4 regions of the Bacillus sp. M5A3_1b genome follow, and region 4 is predicted to be linked to each of the others. Evidence: riboswitches for the same ligand, from Rfam matches in the RefSeq annotation. Region 4 holds a riboswitch; each other region holds the start of a gene.

Region 1 (3,312 bases), on a different contig from region 4:
GACGCTGAAAAAGGACAGGCTTATTTGAAAGAAATTTCTAATAAGCAAGCAGCTTAATTATAATTTGAACAAGCTCTCACATAATATGTGGGGGCTTTTCTATATAGAAGGGAAGCGGACGTAATGAAACGTAAATATGGTGACGGTTCTTCGTGGAAGCGACTAATAGAGAAGGATTATACGGTTAAGCAAGTAGAAGAAGGAATGCTAGGAATATTAGACATAAAAAAGGTAAGAGAGCCTAGTTGTAAAGAATATGATGGTAAAAAACTTTGTATCGCAGGGAATCAATATACGTGGATTCAATATTTTATAGACGGGAAAAACTTTGCGATTACAGCTATGTTAGATGATCAGAAAAAATTAGTGCAATATTATATCGATGTGGCGAAAGAATATAAAATTGATGACCGTGGTTTACCGTATTTTGATGATTTATATTTAGATGTAGTGTTATTACCGAACGGTAAGATGTATGTACTAGATGAAGATGAGCTAGAGGACGCCTATAAAAGTGGCGATGTTACAAAAGAAGAGTACGAGTTAGCTTGGTACACTACGAAATGGATAATAGATGCAATAAAAAATAGTGAATTTTATTGGATTTCAATATTGGAAGAAGAAATCAAAAAGTTAAAATGATTGTTGTATTCAAATTTTTGTATAATTACCAAAAAAATCTATACAAAAAATAATTGACTTTTGTTTTGTAAGCGAGTAAAGTTAGGGAAGAAATTATTATTAAAAAATAAATATGAAACCTTCTTATAAAGAGAGGCGGAGGGACTGGCCCTACGATGCCTCGGCAGCGGACTCGATTTCAGAGTGCTGTGCCAAATCCAGCAAGCATGTGCTTGAAAGATGAGAAGAGCGTTCCTTATAGATGTATAAGACCTCTTCTCATTGGAAGAGGTCTTTTGTTATTCATTAGAAAAGGTTGAAACTAGGGAGAGATGGTACTTTGAAAGAAACGAGAGGAAATGGTTTGGCTTTATTACCACTTGGGATATTTTTGGCGCTATTTATTGGTTCTGGAATTATTACAGGTGATTTCTATAAATTGCCGATACTTGTAGCAATTTCAATTGCTGTAGGAGTCGCTTTAGCGATGAATCGTAAAGAAAGTTTTAATGTAAAAGTAGAACGATTTGCTAAAGGTGCAGGGAACCCGGATATTATGATTATGGTTCTGATTTTTGTACTTGCAGGAGCATTTTCTGAAACAGCAAAAGGGATGGGCGGCGTTGATTCTACAGTTAATTTAGCGTTATCCATTTTACCGCAAGGATTTATCGTAGCTGGAATTTTTGTTATAGGGGCATTTATTTCATTAGCGATGGGAACTTCAATGGGAACAATTGCTGCATTAGCACCAATTGCTGTAGGTATTAGTGGGCAAACTGATATCTCTATTGCACTTACGATGGCTACTGTTGTTGGTGGGGCGATGTTTGGGGATAATTTATCATTTATTTCAGATACAACAATCGCAGCTGTACGTTCACAAGGAACAGAAATGAAAGATAAGTTTAAAACGAACTTTTTAATTGTATTACCAGCAGCTATTATTACAATTGTACTATTAGTAATCGTTACTTTAGGAAGTGACACGCAGATTAAAGCGCATAGCTTTGACTGGATAAAGATTTTACCGTATGCAGGAGTACTTATTACAGCATTGCTTGGTTGGAATGTACTTATTGTGTTAACTGGTGGAACTGTACTATCCGGCGTTATCGGTCTTTTAGATGGGAGTTACACGCTAGAGAGTTTCTTTAAAAGTGTAACGACTGGAATGGGCGGTATGATGGAGTTAGTATTACTTGCTATTTTAATTGGTGGTATGGTCGAACTGATTCAATATAATGGTGGTATTCAATATTTAATGAATATTTTAACTCGTAACATTCGTTCGAAAAAAGGAGCAGAGTTCGGTATCGCTGGCTTAGTGAGTATGACGAATATGTGTACAGCGAATAATACGATTTCTATTATTTTTACAGGTCCACTTGCGAAAAACATTGCAGATCAATATGAAATTGATCCTCGTAAATCAGCGAGTGTATTAGATCTTTTCTCATGTTGTGTGCAAGGGTTAATTCCGTATGGTGCGCAAATGTTAACGGCAGCAGGATTTGCGGCGTTATCTCCGATTGAATTGTTACCATATGCGTTTTATCCGATTTTAGTTGGAGTATGTGGAATTATTTCTATATTAATTGGTTTCCCGAGGTTTTCTAAAGTAGCGGGAAAGAAAGAGTATCACAAAACAGCATAATTTAAAATGAAGTTTATGAATAGTAATGAAAGCCGTACAGAGAATGTTCTCTGTACGGCTTTTTATGTGCGATAAAAGAGTGAATCATCCTATCCTACCGCATATTTTTACAAAAGGCTGAATGCAACTCAGTCTTAAGTCTGAGTCGAAAACGGTTCTTAAGCTCGTTATGGAAAAGTGAAAAAATAGTTAAGATAAGAGTATCAAATCGAAGGGAGGCAAGCACAAGATGAAACAATTTCTAGCGTTTATCGCGGCTGGTATTTTAGCTTTAATTGCTCTTGGCAGTCTTGCTGGTATTATAGGATTCGCAATTGGAGCAGGAGTTGTGTACTGGAGCTATAAATCATTTGTGCGAGCACAATCATTTTTTGGAAAGTTAGCTTGGGGTATTGTTGGTTTGATCGGCTTGTCCATCGCCCTTTCTCATTCCCCAGCATTAATTGGTATCGCAGCATTAGTAGTTTTATACTACGGATACCGTGAGTGGAAAAAAGAAAAAAATGTAGTTGTTGATTCTGCACCAGAAAGTTCTAAACCATATAGCAACTTTGAAGATGAGTGGAACAAGTTAATGAAAAACTAATAAAAAATCAAATCAAATTTATAAAGTAGAAGAGAGGAAGATTATAATGAAACAATCTTTATTCGGACGTGTACGCGATGCAATTTTAGCAGATTTTCATAATGTGTTAGATGAGAAAGAAAGAAAAAATCCAATCGCGATGTTAAACCAATATTTACGCGATAGTGAGCGTGAAATAACAAAAATTGAGAAGTTAATTGAGCGCCACAAAACATTAAAATCTAATTTCGCTCGTGAGCTTGAGCAAGCACGTTATTTCGTTAATAAAAGATCAAAGCAAGCGATCGTCGCTCAAGAAGCAGGCGAATTACAGCTACATGAGCGTGCGTTAGAAGAAGTAGCGTATTATGAAGGGCAAGTAACTCGATTAGAAGAAATGTATGCAGGTGTTGTAGAGCAAATTGATGAGTTAGAGCGTCGTCTTTCAGAAATGAAAAATAAATTAAAA
Region 2 (3,312 bases), on a different contig from region 4:
AGCAATTGGTTTTCTTAATGCATAGCTTGAAATTGCTGTCGTGACGATGGCTACCGAAGCGATTGGATCTATCGGGATAATGGAAGCTATAGCATATCCGATACTAGATCCAGCAAATATAATTGGGAAAATATGTCCACCGCGCCAACCTGTATTTAAACAAACGGCAGTAATACATAATTTTAAAACACCTGAAAGAAGTAGTACCCAGAAGGATAAATGACTCCATTCAACGACTAAATCTTTTAATTGGTGTTCTCCTGAGAATAACGTGTACGGGAGAACAGTTCCTGTAATTCCTAATAAAATACCACCGATAATTCCAAGTGATAGTTTGTATTCCCTGAAGGGATGGATTAATTTCTCTAATGTGAATTCAAATTTGAAATAAAAGAAACCAACTATAGCACCAATACTAGCAAGTGGTAGAAAGGCGATCCATTCATTAAGAGAAAGGGAACCTTCCCCAAAATCAACGATAAAGGATCCGCGATTATCGAATTTACTAAGTAATAAATAAACGGAAAAACCAGCGAAAGTAGTAGCTAAATATACAATTGCTTTTTTTCCTTTAGAAAATTCGTTAATTTGCTCACCCTCATTTTCATTTGGAGCTAAATAACCGAATAGCGGCGCGTTAAAAATTACACTTAAAGTAGCGCCAATTCCAACCTCTGTTAGTTCATTCATTCCTTTTAAGGCAAATGTAAAGCGATCCCCTACCCATGTACAAAGTCCACCGATAATTCCAACAAGTGCTGCTTCGGGACCTAAGCTAGCTCCAAATATTAAAACGATAATCGCAGTTAAAGTAGCTTTATGTACAAAACGGTATTCAATTCTACCTGTTTTTTTATATTCACCCATCACTTCTGGCATAAGACGTGGATATGTACCGAAATACTTTTGAGTTAAACCAACGAGAATACCACCGATAGTTGTGACGCAAATAGTGTAATACGGGGGAGAAGCGAAAATAGTAGGTAAGTATCCCCAAATAAAGTGAATGCCGATATTTATTGTAACTAAAAATAGCCAGACTGTAGCTCCTACTATAGAGCCTAAAAGAATGCCGTATAGGACGAGTATATAGTGCATGTCCTTTGTATTTGTCATGTTATACCTCCGTTATGTAAGCTTTAATGTTGAAAGGATTCAATATGCTCCTGCGAAATGAATATGTATAGTATCTTTTTGAGAGGTTGGCTTATTCAATATATTGAGGTCTTGTGAGAATTTGAAATGTTATACAGTTAAACTACTTACTTAATTTTATATAGTAATCGAGGGTTTTAAAAGGTCTTTTTCAAATGAATATGGAATATATTTCTTTTGTTATGCATGTCAAATTCTTTGTATTTAATTTAGAACATTCAGAAAAACTGATTGACATTAGGAAATTATTGCTATAAAATCAACGGTAATTGCATAGTCTTATCAAGAAAAGGTGGAGGGACAGGCCCGATGAAACCTTGGCAACAGCCGTATAACGGAATTGTGCCAAATCCTGCAGGTAATAATCCTGAAAGATAAGAAAGAGCCTTTAGAGCGTGTTTTCAAACTGCTCCTTTCTTGTTTTCAGGAAAGGAGCAGTTTTTTTATTTTGTATAAAAGAAAGGAGAATGAGAGATGGGAGAATCATGGGGAAAAGGAACAATTTGTGTGCAAGGTGGCTATACACCAAAAAATGGTGAACCGCGTGTTTTGCCACTTTATCAAAGTACAACGTATAAATACGATACTTCAGATGATTTAGCAGCGCTATTTAATTTAGAGGCAGAAGGATATATATATACGCGTATTGGAAATCCTACTTTAGCTGCATTTGAGCAAAAGTTAGCGGATTTAGAGGGTGGTGTAGGAGCTGTTGCAACGGCTTCTGGGCAGGCTGCTATTATGCTTGCCGTTTTAAATATTTGTAGTAGCGGAGACCACTTGCTTTGTTCTTCCACAGTTTATGGCGGAACGTTTAATTTATTTGGAGTGAGTTTGCGTAAGCTTGGTATTGACGTTACGTTCTTTAATCCGAATTTAAGTGCTGATGAAATTGTGGCCCTTGCTAATGATAAGACGAAACTTGTTTATGCAGAGTCGTTAGGAAATCCAGCGATGAACGTTTTAAATTTCAAAGAATTTTCAGATGCAGCGAAAGAGTTAGAAGTACCTTTTATTGTGGATAATACATTAGCAACTCCTTATTTATGCCAAGCATTTGAGCACGGAGCAAATATTATCGTTCATTCTACGACGAAATATATTGATGGTCATGCAAGCTCTTTAGGCGGCATTGTTATTGACGGAGGGAACTTCGATTGGACAAATGGGAAATATCCTGAACTTGTTGAACCGGATCCAAGTTATCACGGCGTAAGTTACGTTCAAAATTTTGGTGCAGCAGCTTATATTGTGAAGGCGCGTGTTCAATTATTAAGAGACTACGGAAACTGTATGAGCCCATTTAATGCGTATATTAGCAATATCGGCTTAGAAACGTTGCATTTAAGAATGGAGCGTCATAGTGAAAATGCTCTCGCAGTTGCTAAGTGGCTTGCTAACCATGAACGTATTGAATGGGTGAATTATCCGGGATTAGATAGTAATGAAAATTACTCGTTAGCACAAACGTATTTGAAAAAAGGTGCTAGTGGTGTTTTAACATTCGGCATTAAGGGCGGATTAGAAGCAGCGAAAGAATTTATCGCAAATGTAAAACTAGCAACTCTCGTAACGCATGTAGCGGATGCACGAACTTGTGTTATACATCCTGCTAGCACAACGCATAGACAATTAAGTGCTGAAGATCAGCGTCTAGCTGGCGTTACATCAGATTTAATTCGTTTATCGGTTGGTATAGAAGATGTTTCTGATATTATTGCAGATTTAGAAGCAGCGCTAGTCGGAGGCAAAGAACATGCCGATCATAATTGATAGAGATTTACCAGCTCGCAAAGTGTTGCAGAAGGAAAATATTTTTGTAATGACGAAAGAGCGAGCAGAAACACAAGATATCCGGGCATTGAAAATTGCTATCTTAAATTTAATGCCTACAAAGCAAGAAACAGAAGCGCAATTACTTCGTTTAATTGGCAACACACCGTTGCAATTAGATGTTCACTTACTTCATATGGAATCACATTTGTCTCGCAATGTAGCGCAGGACCATTTAACGAGTTTCTATAAAACATTTCGTGATATTGAGAATGAGAAATTTGATGGACTTATTATTACAGGAGCACCAGTTGAAACTCTTTCTTTTGAAGAGGTAGATTATTGGGAAGAGCTTAAACGTATTATGGAGTATTCAAAAAAGAA
Region 3 (3,312 bases), on a different contig from region 4:
CTTCTAAAAATTGATTCAACACCTCAATTTTTAATCCAACATCTAATTCAGTACCTGCCTTTTTCTTTATTAACAACTGTTCAATTTCATCTAATACGCTACGTTCTAACGATAATTCTGTAATCAATCGATCGAATTCTACAGGTGGTAAAGTTGTTTTCTCCTCTAGCCACTTACAAGCTAAAATAGGACGCAATACATAAAAGTATTTTTTCAATTTTACGTTCTCACCTTGCAAAAATTCACGATAATTTTTTGAAGCCATATGTAAGTAATGATATATCGTTGCTTTTGGATCAAAGTGCTTATCACTCATTTGCTGAAGCTGTTCTGGAAAATGAGAGTTTTTCGAATAGAAAATCGGTGATCGAATCCATTCGAGTAAAGCTGGGTTTGACTTTGCGAATAACTGTAACGCCTTTTTTATATCCCATCCGCTTATATCTAAATCATCACTAATCGGATACTCAATTACATCTCGTTTATCATGAATTGATAAATACCACTCTACCGGATGCATATAAACAAATCTAACATCATAATCACTATCTTTCGATGGAAATCCCCAAGCACGACTCCCTGATTCCACTGCAAATAAAATTTTCACATCATTCTCTTGTTCAATTCTTGCTAACTCCACTCTAATTTTCTCTCTCATTTCATACCCTCTCCATTTTTTGATTATTTCCTTGGAAATTCGACAAATATACCCCTAATTTTACTACATACTAAAATAGCTGTCAGAAAATTCCCGACAGCCTACCAAAATCCTTTATTTTTTACTTGTTCTTTTCTTTTACACTAACCGCAATTCGTTCAAACTCTTTTTGAATCTCCTCTTTATATGCATCTACTTTTGAAAAATCCATAGCAGCAATATATATTCGTTCTAATTTATCACGAACTGATTTCGCTTTCGCTAAGAAAGACATCGCCTCATTCATTTTTGCTTTATATTGAATCGACACGTCACGAATTTCTGTCGCATACTTCTCATCTGTCCCTGGTGTCACAATCAAGGCATACATATCTATAATTTCATCACCTTCGCGGCTCGGAAAATATTCATGTGGTGCGGTGCTATCAAAAATTGCAAACCCTAATTCTCTTACGATAACCATATCAAGACTATTTGGATCAAATCCACAATGATATACTTCAACTTCAAATCCTTTTTCTTCTGCTGCCTTAGCTAATTTTTTAAGCATTGTTGATTTCCCAGATCCTGGGCGTCCTTTTATAAAATAACGATGTGGTAATCCCTCTGTTAAATTAGGAACAAAATCAACTGCTCCTTTCGGTGTAGCTGCCCCTAAAAACCGATGTTTCACAAGCGATTGTTTCCCGCCTTTATCTGTAAATAACTTCTGAATCAGCTGATCGGTTAGTTCATTTGCTTTATTAAAATCAATATTATTAATATATATTTTCTCCCACTCGTCATGTATAACTAGTGCCTCGTTAAAACAAGCGTAAGCAGTTTGAAAAGCCTTGCTTGCTTCTGAAACAAATCGTTCAATTTCCACCTTCTGCTTTCTTAATTTATCTGAGTCCCAAGCAACCCCTAAATTAATATACTCTTCCACAACTCCTGGCATTTTCGGCTCAATAACATGCGGTGATGTTCCATCAACAATTCCTACTTTTAACTTCGGGATAATTACACCATCAACCGATTTATTATCAGAAGAGCAGTGTAAAAATTCAATATCATATCCTTTTTCAACCCACTCGCGACCTATTGCTTTGATTAAAGAAGATTTCCCGGTCCCAGGACCACCCTTTAAAATAAATAACCTGTTTAGCCCTTTTAAATTCTCATCGTATAAATTATGAAATCCTCTAGCTGTATTTCCACCAGCGTAATAATTCAATACATTCCCTGTCACTGCACTCACTCCTTCGCAGCATTCTATTTACATAAGCTACAATATGCGAGCAACTTTATTTGGGTGAATACCTATTTTGTATTGCACGAAAAAAGGAAATGAATTACAATTTAAAAAGTAGTGAATATTCAGAAATGAAAACTTAATATGTCTTTATCAAGAGAGGCAGAGGGACCGGCCCTTTGACGCCCAGCAACCTCAGTTTATACAAACTGAATAGGTGCTAATTCCTGCAAAATGCATTGCATTTTGAAAGATAAAACGTAACTATTGTGTACAAAACTCATCTTTCTTGATTATGAAAGGTGAGTTTTTTTATTTCAAAACATATATTGGAGGTATTTAAAATGAAAGTAATTGACCTATCACAAACATTTGAAAACAATATGTCCCAATTCCCTGGAACACCAAAAATCAATTTAGGAGCCATTACAAGCGTTGAAGAGACAGGCTATCAAGTTACAGACTTTCATTCTGTCGTTCATGTTGGCACGCATTGTGATGCTCCTGCTCATTTCATTTCAGGCGCAACGACTATTGATCAATTACCCCTAGATCAATTTGTAGGCGAAGCTGTTCTTATTGATGTAACTCATGTACAAGAACGAAAAATACCTAAAGAAGTATTACACAACGCTGACATAAAAGAAGGTGATATTGTCATTTTCCATTCCAATCTCTCTACGAAATGGAATACAGAAGCATATGAGAAAGAAGCTTTTTATCTTTCTGAAGAATTAGCTGAAGAACTAGTTCAATTAAAAGTAAAATCTGTCGGTTTAGATTTCATCTCTCCTGATGAGGTAACGACAGAAACATCGCCAATTCATCACATACTACTTGGGAATAATATTTATTTAATCGAAAACTTAACCAACTTAGATGCAATTAACACGAAACGTTTCTTTTTCTCAGCGGCACCTTTAAAAATTAAAGATAGCGACGGTGCTTTCGCAAGGGCATTCGCTGTAATTTTTTAAACAAACTATACAAAAAAGCAAAGATCATCACTGACCTTTGCTTCTATTTTTTTTATTTAAACTAAGAAAGAATTGCTCGACACGAGGACGTAACCAAGCTAAATAATCTTTCTCTTTCTTCTTTGTACAAGCTATTTCTTCCCCATCTACCATTCCGACAAGCTCTAGCTCTAACAGTTGCCTCGTAAATGCTAACATATTTATTTCTTCATCTGGATACTCTTCTTTTAATTTCTCCTCAATTTCCCCCAATAAAAAACCGTCACGCATCATTGCCAATGCATCAATCCAAAGTGGCGGCATTTCATATTTTTCTCCTGTAATTGTATCTTTTACAATATAATTCTTTTGCTCTTTTCGAAATTGAATCGTGTGTAAACATACAGTCGAATTTAATGTTAATTCCATCATACCACCTCTTTCATAATATCTGCATAGAAAAA
Region 4 (3,312 bases):
ACGTAAGTCTAGCATTTTAATAATACCAGCTGGGCGAAGATCGAAGTTGTTACGAACTAGTTCTACTAGTACGTCTTCAGATACTTTACCAGTCCCGAATGTATCAACTGAAATTGATACTGGTTGTGCTACACCAATTGCGTATGCAAGTTGTACTTCTGCTTTGTCAGCAAGACCAGCTGCTACGATGTTTTTCGCAACATAACGAGCTGCATATGCTGCAGAACGGTCAACTTTCGTTGCATCTTTACCAGAGAATGCACCGCCACCGTGGCGAGCGTATCCACCGTAAGTATCAACGATGATTTTACGTCCTGTTAAACCAGCATCACCTTGTGGTCCACCAATTACGAAGCGGCCAGTTGGGTTAATGAAGAATTTCGTTTCTCCATCCATTAATTCTGCTGGAACTACAGCTTTAATTACATGCTCTTTTAAATCGCGATCGATTTCTTCCCATGTAACATCTGGATGATGCTGTGTAGAAATTACGATTGTATCTACACGTACAGGTTTACCATTTTCATCATACTCAACTGTAACTTGCGTTTTTCCATCTGGACGTAAGTATGATAATGTGTCATCTTTACGTACTTCAGTTAAACGGCGAGCTAATTTGTGAGCAAGCGAGATTGGAAGTGGCATTAATTCTTGTGTTTCATTACATGCGAAGCCAAACATCAAACCTTGGTCTCCCGCACCAATTGCCTCAATCTCAGCGTCAGTCATTAGACCTTCGCGTGCTTCTAGCGCTTGGTCAACACCCATAGCGATGTCAGCAGATTGCTCATCGATAGATGTTAAAACTGCACAAGTTTCTGCATCGAATCCGTATTTTGCGCGTGTGTAACCAATGCCTTGAATTGTTTCACGAACGATTTTTGGAATATCTACGTAAGTAGAAGTCGTAATTTCCCCCGCTACCAATACTAAACCAGTTGTTACAGTTGTTTCACAAGCTACACGTGCATTTGCGTCCTTTGATAAGATCGCATCTAAAATTGAATCAGAAATTTGGTCACAAATTTTATCTGGATGTCCTTCAGTTACAGACTCAGATGTGAACAGATGACGTTTTTTTGTCATGTGGTAAACCTCCCTACAGTAATTGTATATATTGTACGGAACTCATCCTTAATTTGCCACAAACTGCGACATACATTTATTCTCCCACACAAGCATACAGAAAAACCTTTCCTACTTTGCATAGAGGAAAGGTTTAATTTGCTACTTGCATACTGCTTTTTGCCCTTTGCTCTTATCGTTCGAGACCGTTAGCCTCGCACAGGTTTTAGCACCTATTCACCTGTATTTACCACTACAAGTGAGGTTGCTGGGCTTCATCGGGCCTGTCCCTCCGCCAGCTCGGGATAAGAGAGTATCCGTCCCAACCTATACTAAAGAAATGATATTCATTTGTCAATTAATATTCACATTTTCCTGAAAGTTTTTCTCAATACGCCTGGAATGAAATATTAATAAGGAAATAATACATTCACACAAACAAAAAGAAATAAATAGTATACATTATTTATATAATTGTGTTATACTCTTGTTGGGGATTACGAGAAATATTTCATTAAATGAAAAGGATGGTATATAAATATGAGTACTGTGAATGTCCAAATTGGTTTACACGAATTATTGAACGGAAGCAATGCACAGATTCAACTAAGTGTTCCGCAATTAGTGGAAAAAGTATTAATGCGAAATGAAGGGAAATTAACTTCTACTGGTGCCGTTTCTGCTTCAACAGGAAAATATACAGGACGTTCTCCTAAAGATAAATTTATTGTGAAAGAAGCATCGGTTGCTGACAAAATTGCTTGGGGAGCAGTGAATCAACCGATTTCTGAAGAACATTTTAATAAATTATACACTAAAGTTTTAGAATACTTAAAAGAAAAAGAAGAGTTATTCATCTTCAATGGATTTGCAGGCGCTGACCGCAATTACCGCCTACCAATTCAAGTTATTAACGAATATGCATGGCACAATTTATTTGTACATCAATTATTCATTCGTCCAACTGAAGAAGAATTAACAACTCATGAATCAGAGTTCACAATTGTTTCTGCACCGAATTTCAAAGCTGATCCAGCTGTTGACGGTACAAACTCTGAAGCATTCATTATGGTTTCATTCGAAAAACGTATCGTACTAATTGGTGGTACAGAATACGCTGGAGAAATGAAAAAATCAATCTTCTCTATTATGAACTTCTTACTACCTGAACAAGATATTCTTTCTATGCACTGCTCTGCAAACGTAGGTGAAGAAGGCGACGTAGCACTATTCTTCGGTTTATCTGGAACAGGTAAAACAACATTATCTGCTGATCCACACCGTAAATTAATCGGTGATGATGAGCATGGTTGGTCTGATAACGGTGTATTCAATATTGAAGGCGGTTGCTACGCAAAATGTGTAAACCTTTCTCATGAGAAAGAACCACAAATTTTCGATGCAATCAAATTTGGATCTGTTTTAGAAAACGTTATCATTAATAACCAAACGCGTATCGCAGACTATAACGATACTACTTTAACAGAAAATACTCGTGCTGCATACCCTATGCATGCGATTGACAATATCGTACTGCCAAGTGTTGCTGGACACCCAAATACAATCATTTTCTTAACGGCTGATGCATCTGGCGTATTGCCTCCAATCAGTAAGTTATCAAAAGAACAAGCTATGTACCATTTCTTAAGTGGCTACACTAGTAAACTAGCAGGAACAGAGCGCGGCGTTACATCTCCGCAAGCAACATTCTCAACTTGCTTCGGTTCACCATTCTTACCACTTGATGCATCTCGCTATGCTGAAATGCTTGGTGAAAAAATCGAGAAACACGATGCGAAAGTATTCTTAGTAAACACTGGCTGGACTGGTGGCGAATACGGCATTGGTAAACGTATGAACTTAGGTTACACTCGTGCAATGATTCAAGCAGCATTAAGCGGCGAACTTGCGAAAACTGAAACAGCTAAACATGACATCTTCGGTCTTGAAGTTCCACTTCACGTACCAGGTGTACCTGACGAAGTGTTAATGCCTGAACAAACTTGGGCTGATAAAGCTGCTTATAAAGAGAAAGCAATCGAGCTTGCGAGCGAATTCAAAGAGAACTTCAAAAAGTTCGACAGCGTTTCTGAAGATATTATTAACTTAGGCGGTCCAATCGCTTAAGTACAAACTTTCTGTTGGAATACCCCTTTTACTCATATGAATAAGTGTCGTGTAACCGTAAAGTTCCGTGTACTCACCGACAAAACCCAATGCGGCTTAACGGTTATACACACTTACATA

What was found. A riboswitch is a leader RNA that binds a small molecule or an ion and turns the genes downstream of it on or off. The one in region 4 is predicted to bind S-adenosylmethionine.
Region 1: linked by a shared signal. The riboswitch ahead of ACLBWW_RS07865 (Na+/H+ antiporter NhaC family protein) and the one ahead of metK (methionine adenosyltransferase) in region 4 are both predicted to bind S-adenosylmethionine.
Region 2: linked by a shared signal. The riboswitch ahead of ACLBWW_RS12105 (bifunctional O-acetylhomoserine aminocarboxypropyltransferase/cysteine synthase) and the one ahead of metK (methionine adenosyltransferase) in region 4 are both predicted to bind S-adenosylmethionine.
Region 3: linked by a shared signal. The riboswitch ahead of ACLBWW_RS25050 (cyclase family protein) and the one ahead of metK (methionine adenosyltransferase) in region 4 are both predicted to bind S-adenosylmethionine.

Annotation. Positions count from the first base shown of each region.
Region 1 is NZ_JBKEZY010000002.1:325,189-328,500, reverse strand. It holds gene gltP (glutamate/aspartate:proton symporter GltP) at 1-57, shown strand, start outside; gene ACLBWW_RS07870 (DUF402 domain-containing protein) at 124-642, shown strand; SAM riboswitch class I at 763-868, shown strand; gene ACLBWW_RS07865 (Na+/H+ antiporter NhaC family protein) at 962-2,278, shown strand; gene ACLBWW_RS07860 (lmo0954 family membrane protein) at 2,508-2,864, shown strand; gene ACLBWW_RS07855 (PspA/IM30 family protein) at 2,911-3,312, shown strand, end outside.
Region 2 is NZ_JBKEZY010000003.1:479,844-483,155, reverse strand. It holds gene ACLBWW_RS12110 (chloride channel protein) at 1-1,116, opposite strand, end outside; SAM riboswitch class I at 1,432-1,536, shown strand; gene ACLBWW_RS12105 (bifunctional O-acetylhomoserine aminocarboxypropyltransferase/cysteine synthase) at 1,630-2,928, shown strand; gene metA (homoserine O-acetyltransferase MetA) at 2,912-3,312, shown strand, end outside.
Region 3 is NZ_JBKEZY010000012.1:76,258-79,569, reverse strand. It holds gene ACLBWW_RS25060 (nucleotidyltransferase domain-containing protein) at 1-658, opposite strand, end outside; gene ACLBWW_RS25055 (PRK06851 family protein) at 780-1,889, opposite strand; SAM riboswitch class I at 2,040-2,152, shown strand; gene ACLBWW_RS25050 (cyclase family protein) at 2,237-2,869, shown strand; gene ACLBWW_RS25045 (hypothetical protein) at 2,897-3,277, opposite strand.
Region 4 is NZ_JBKEZY010000001.1:1,028,082-1,031,393, forward strand. It holds gene metK (methionine adenosyltransferase) at 1-1,086, opposite strand, end outside; SAM riboswitch class I at 1,256-1,377, opposite strand; gene pckA (phosphoenolpyruvate carboxykinase (ATP)) at 1,606-3,192, shown strand.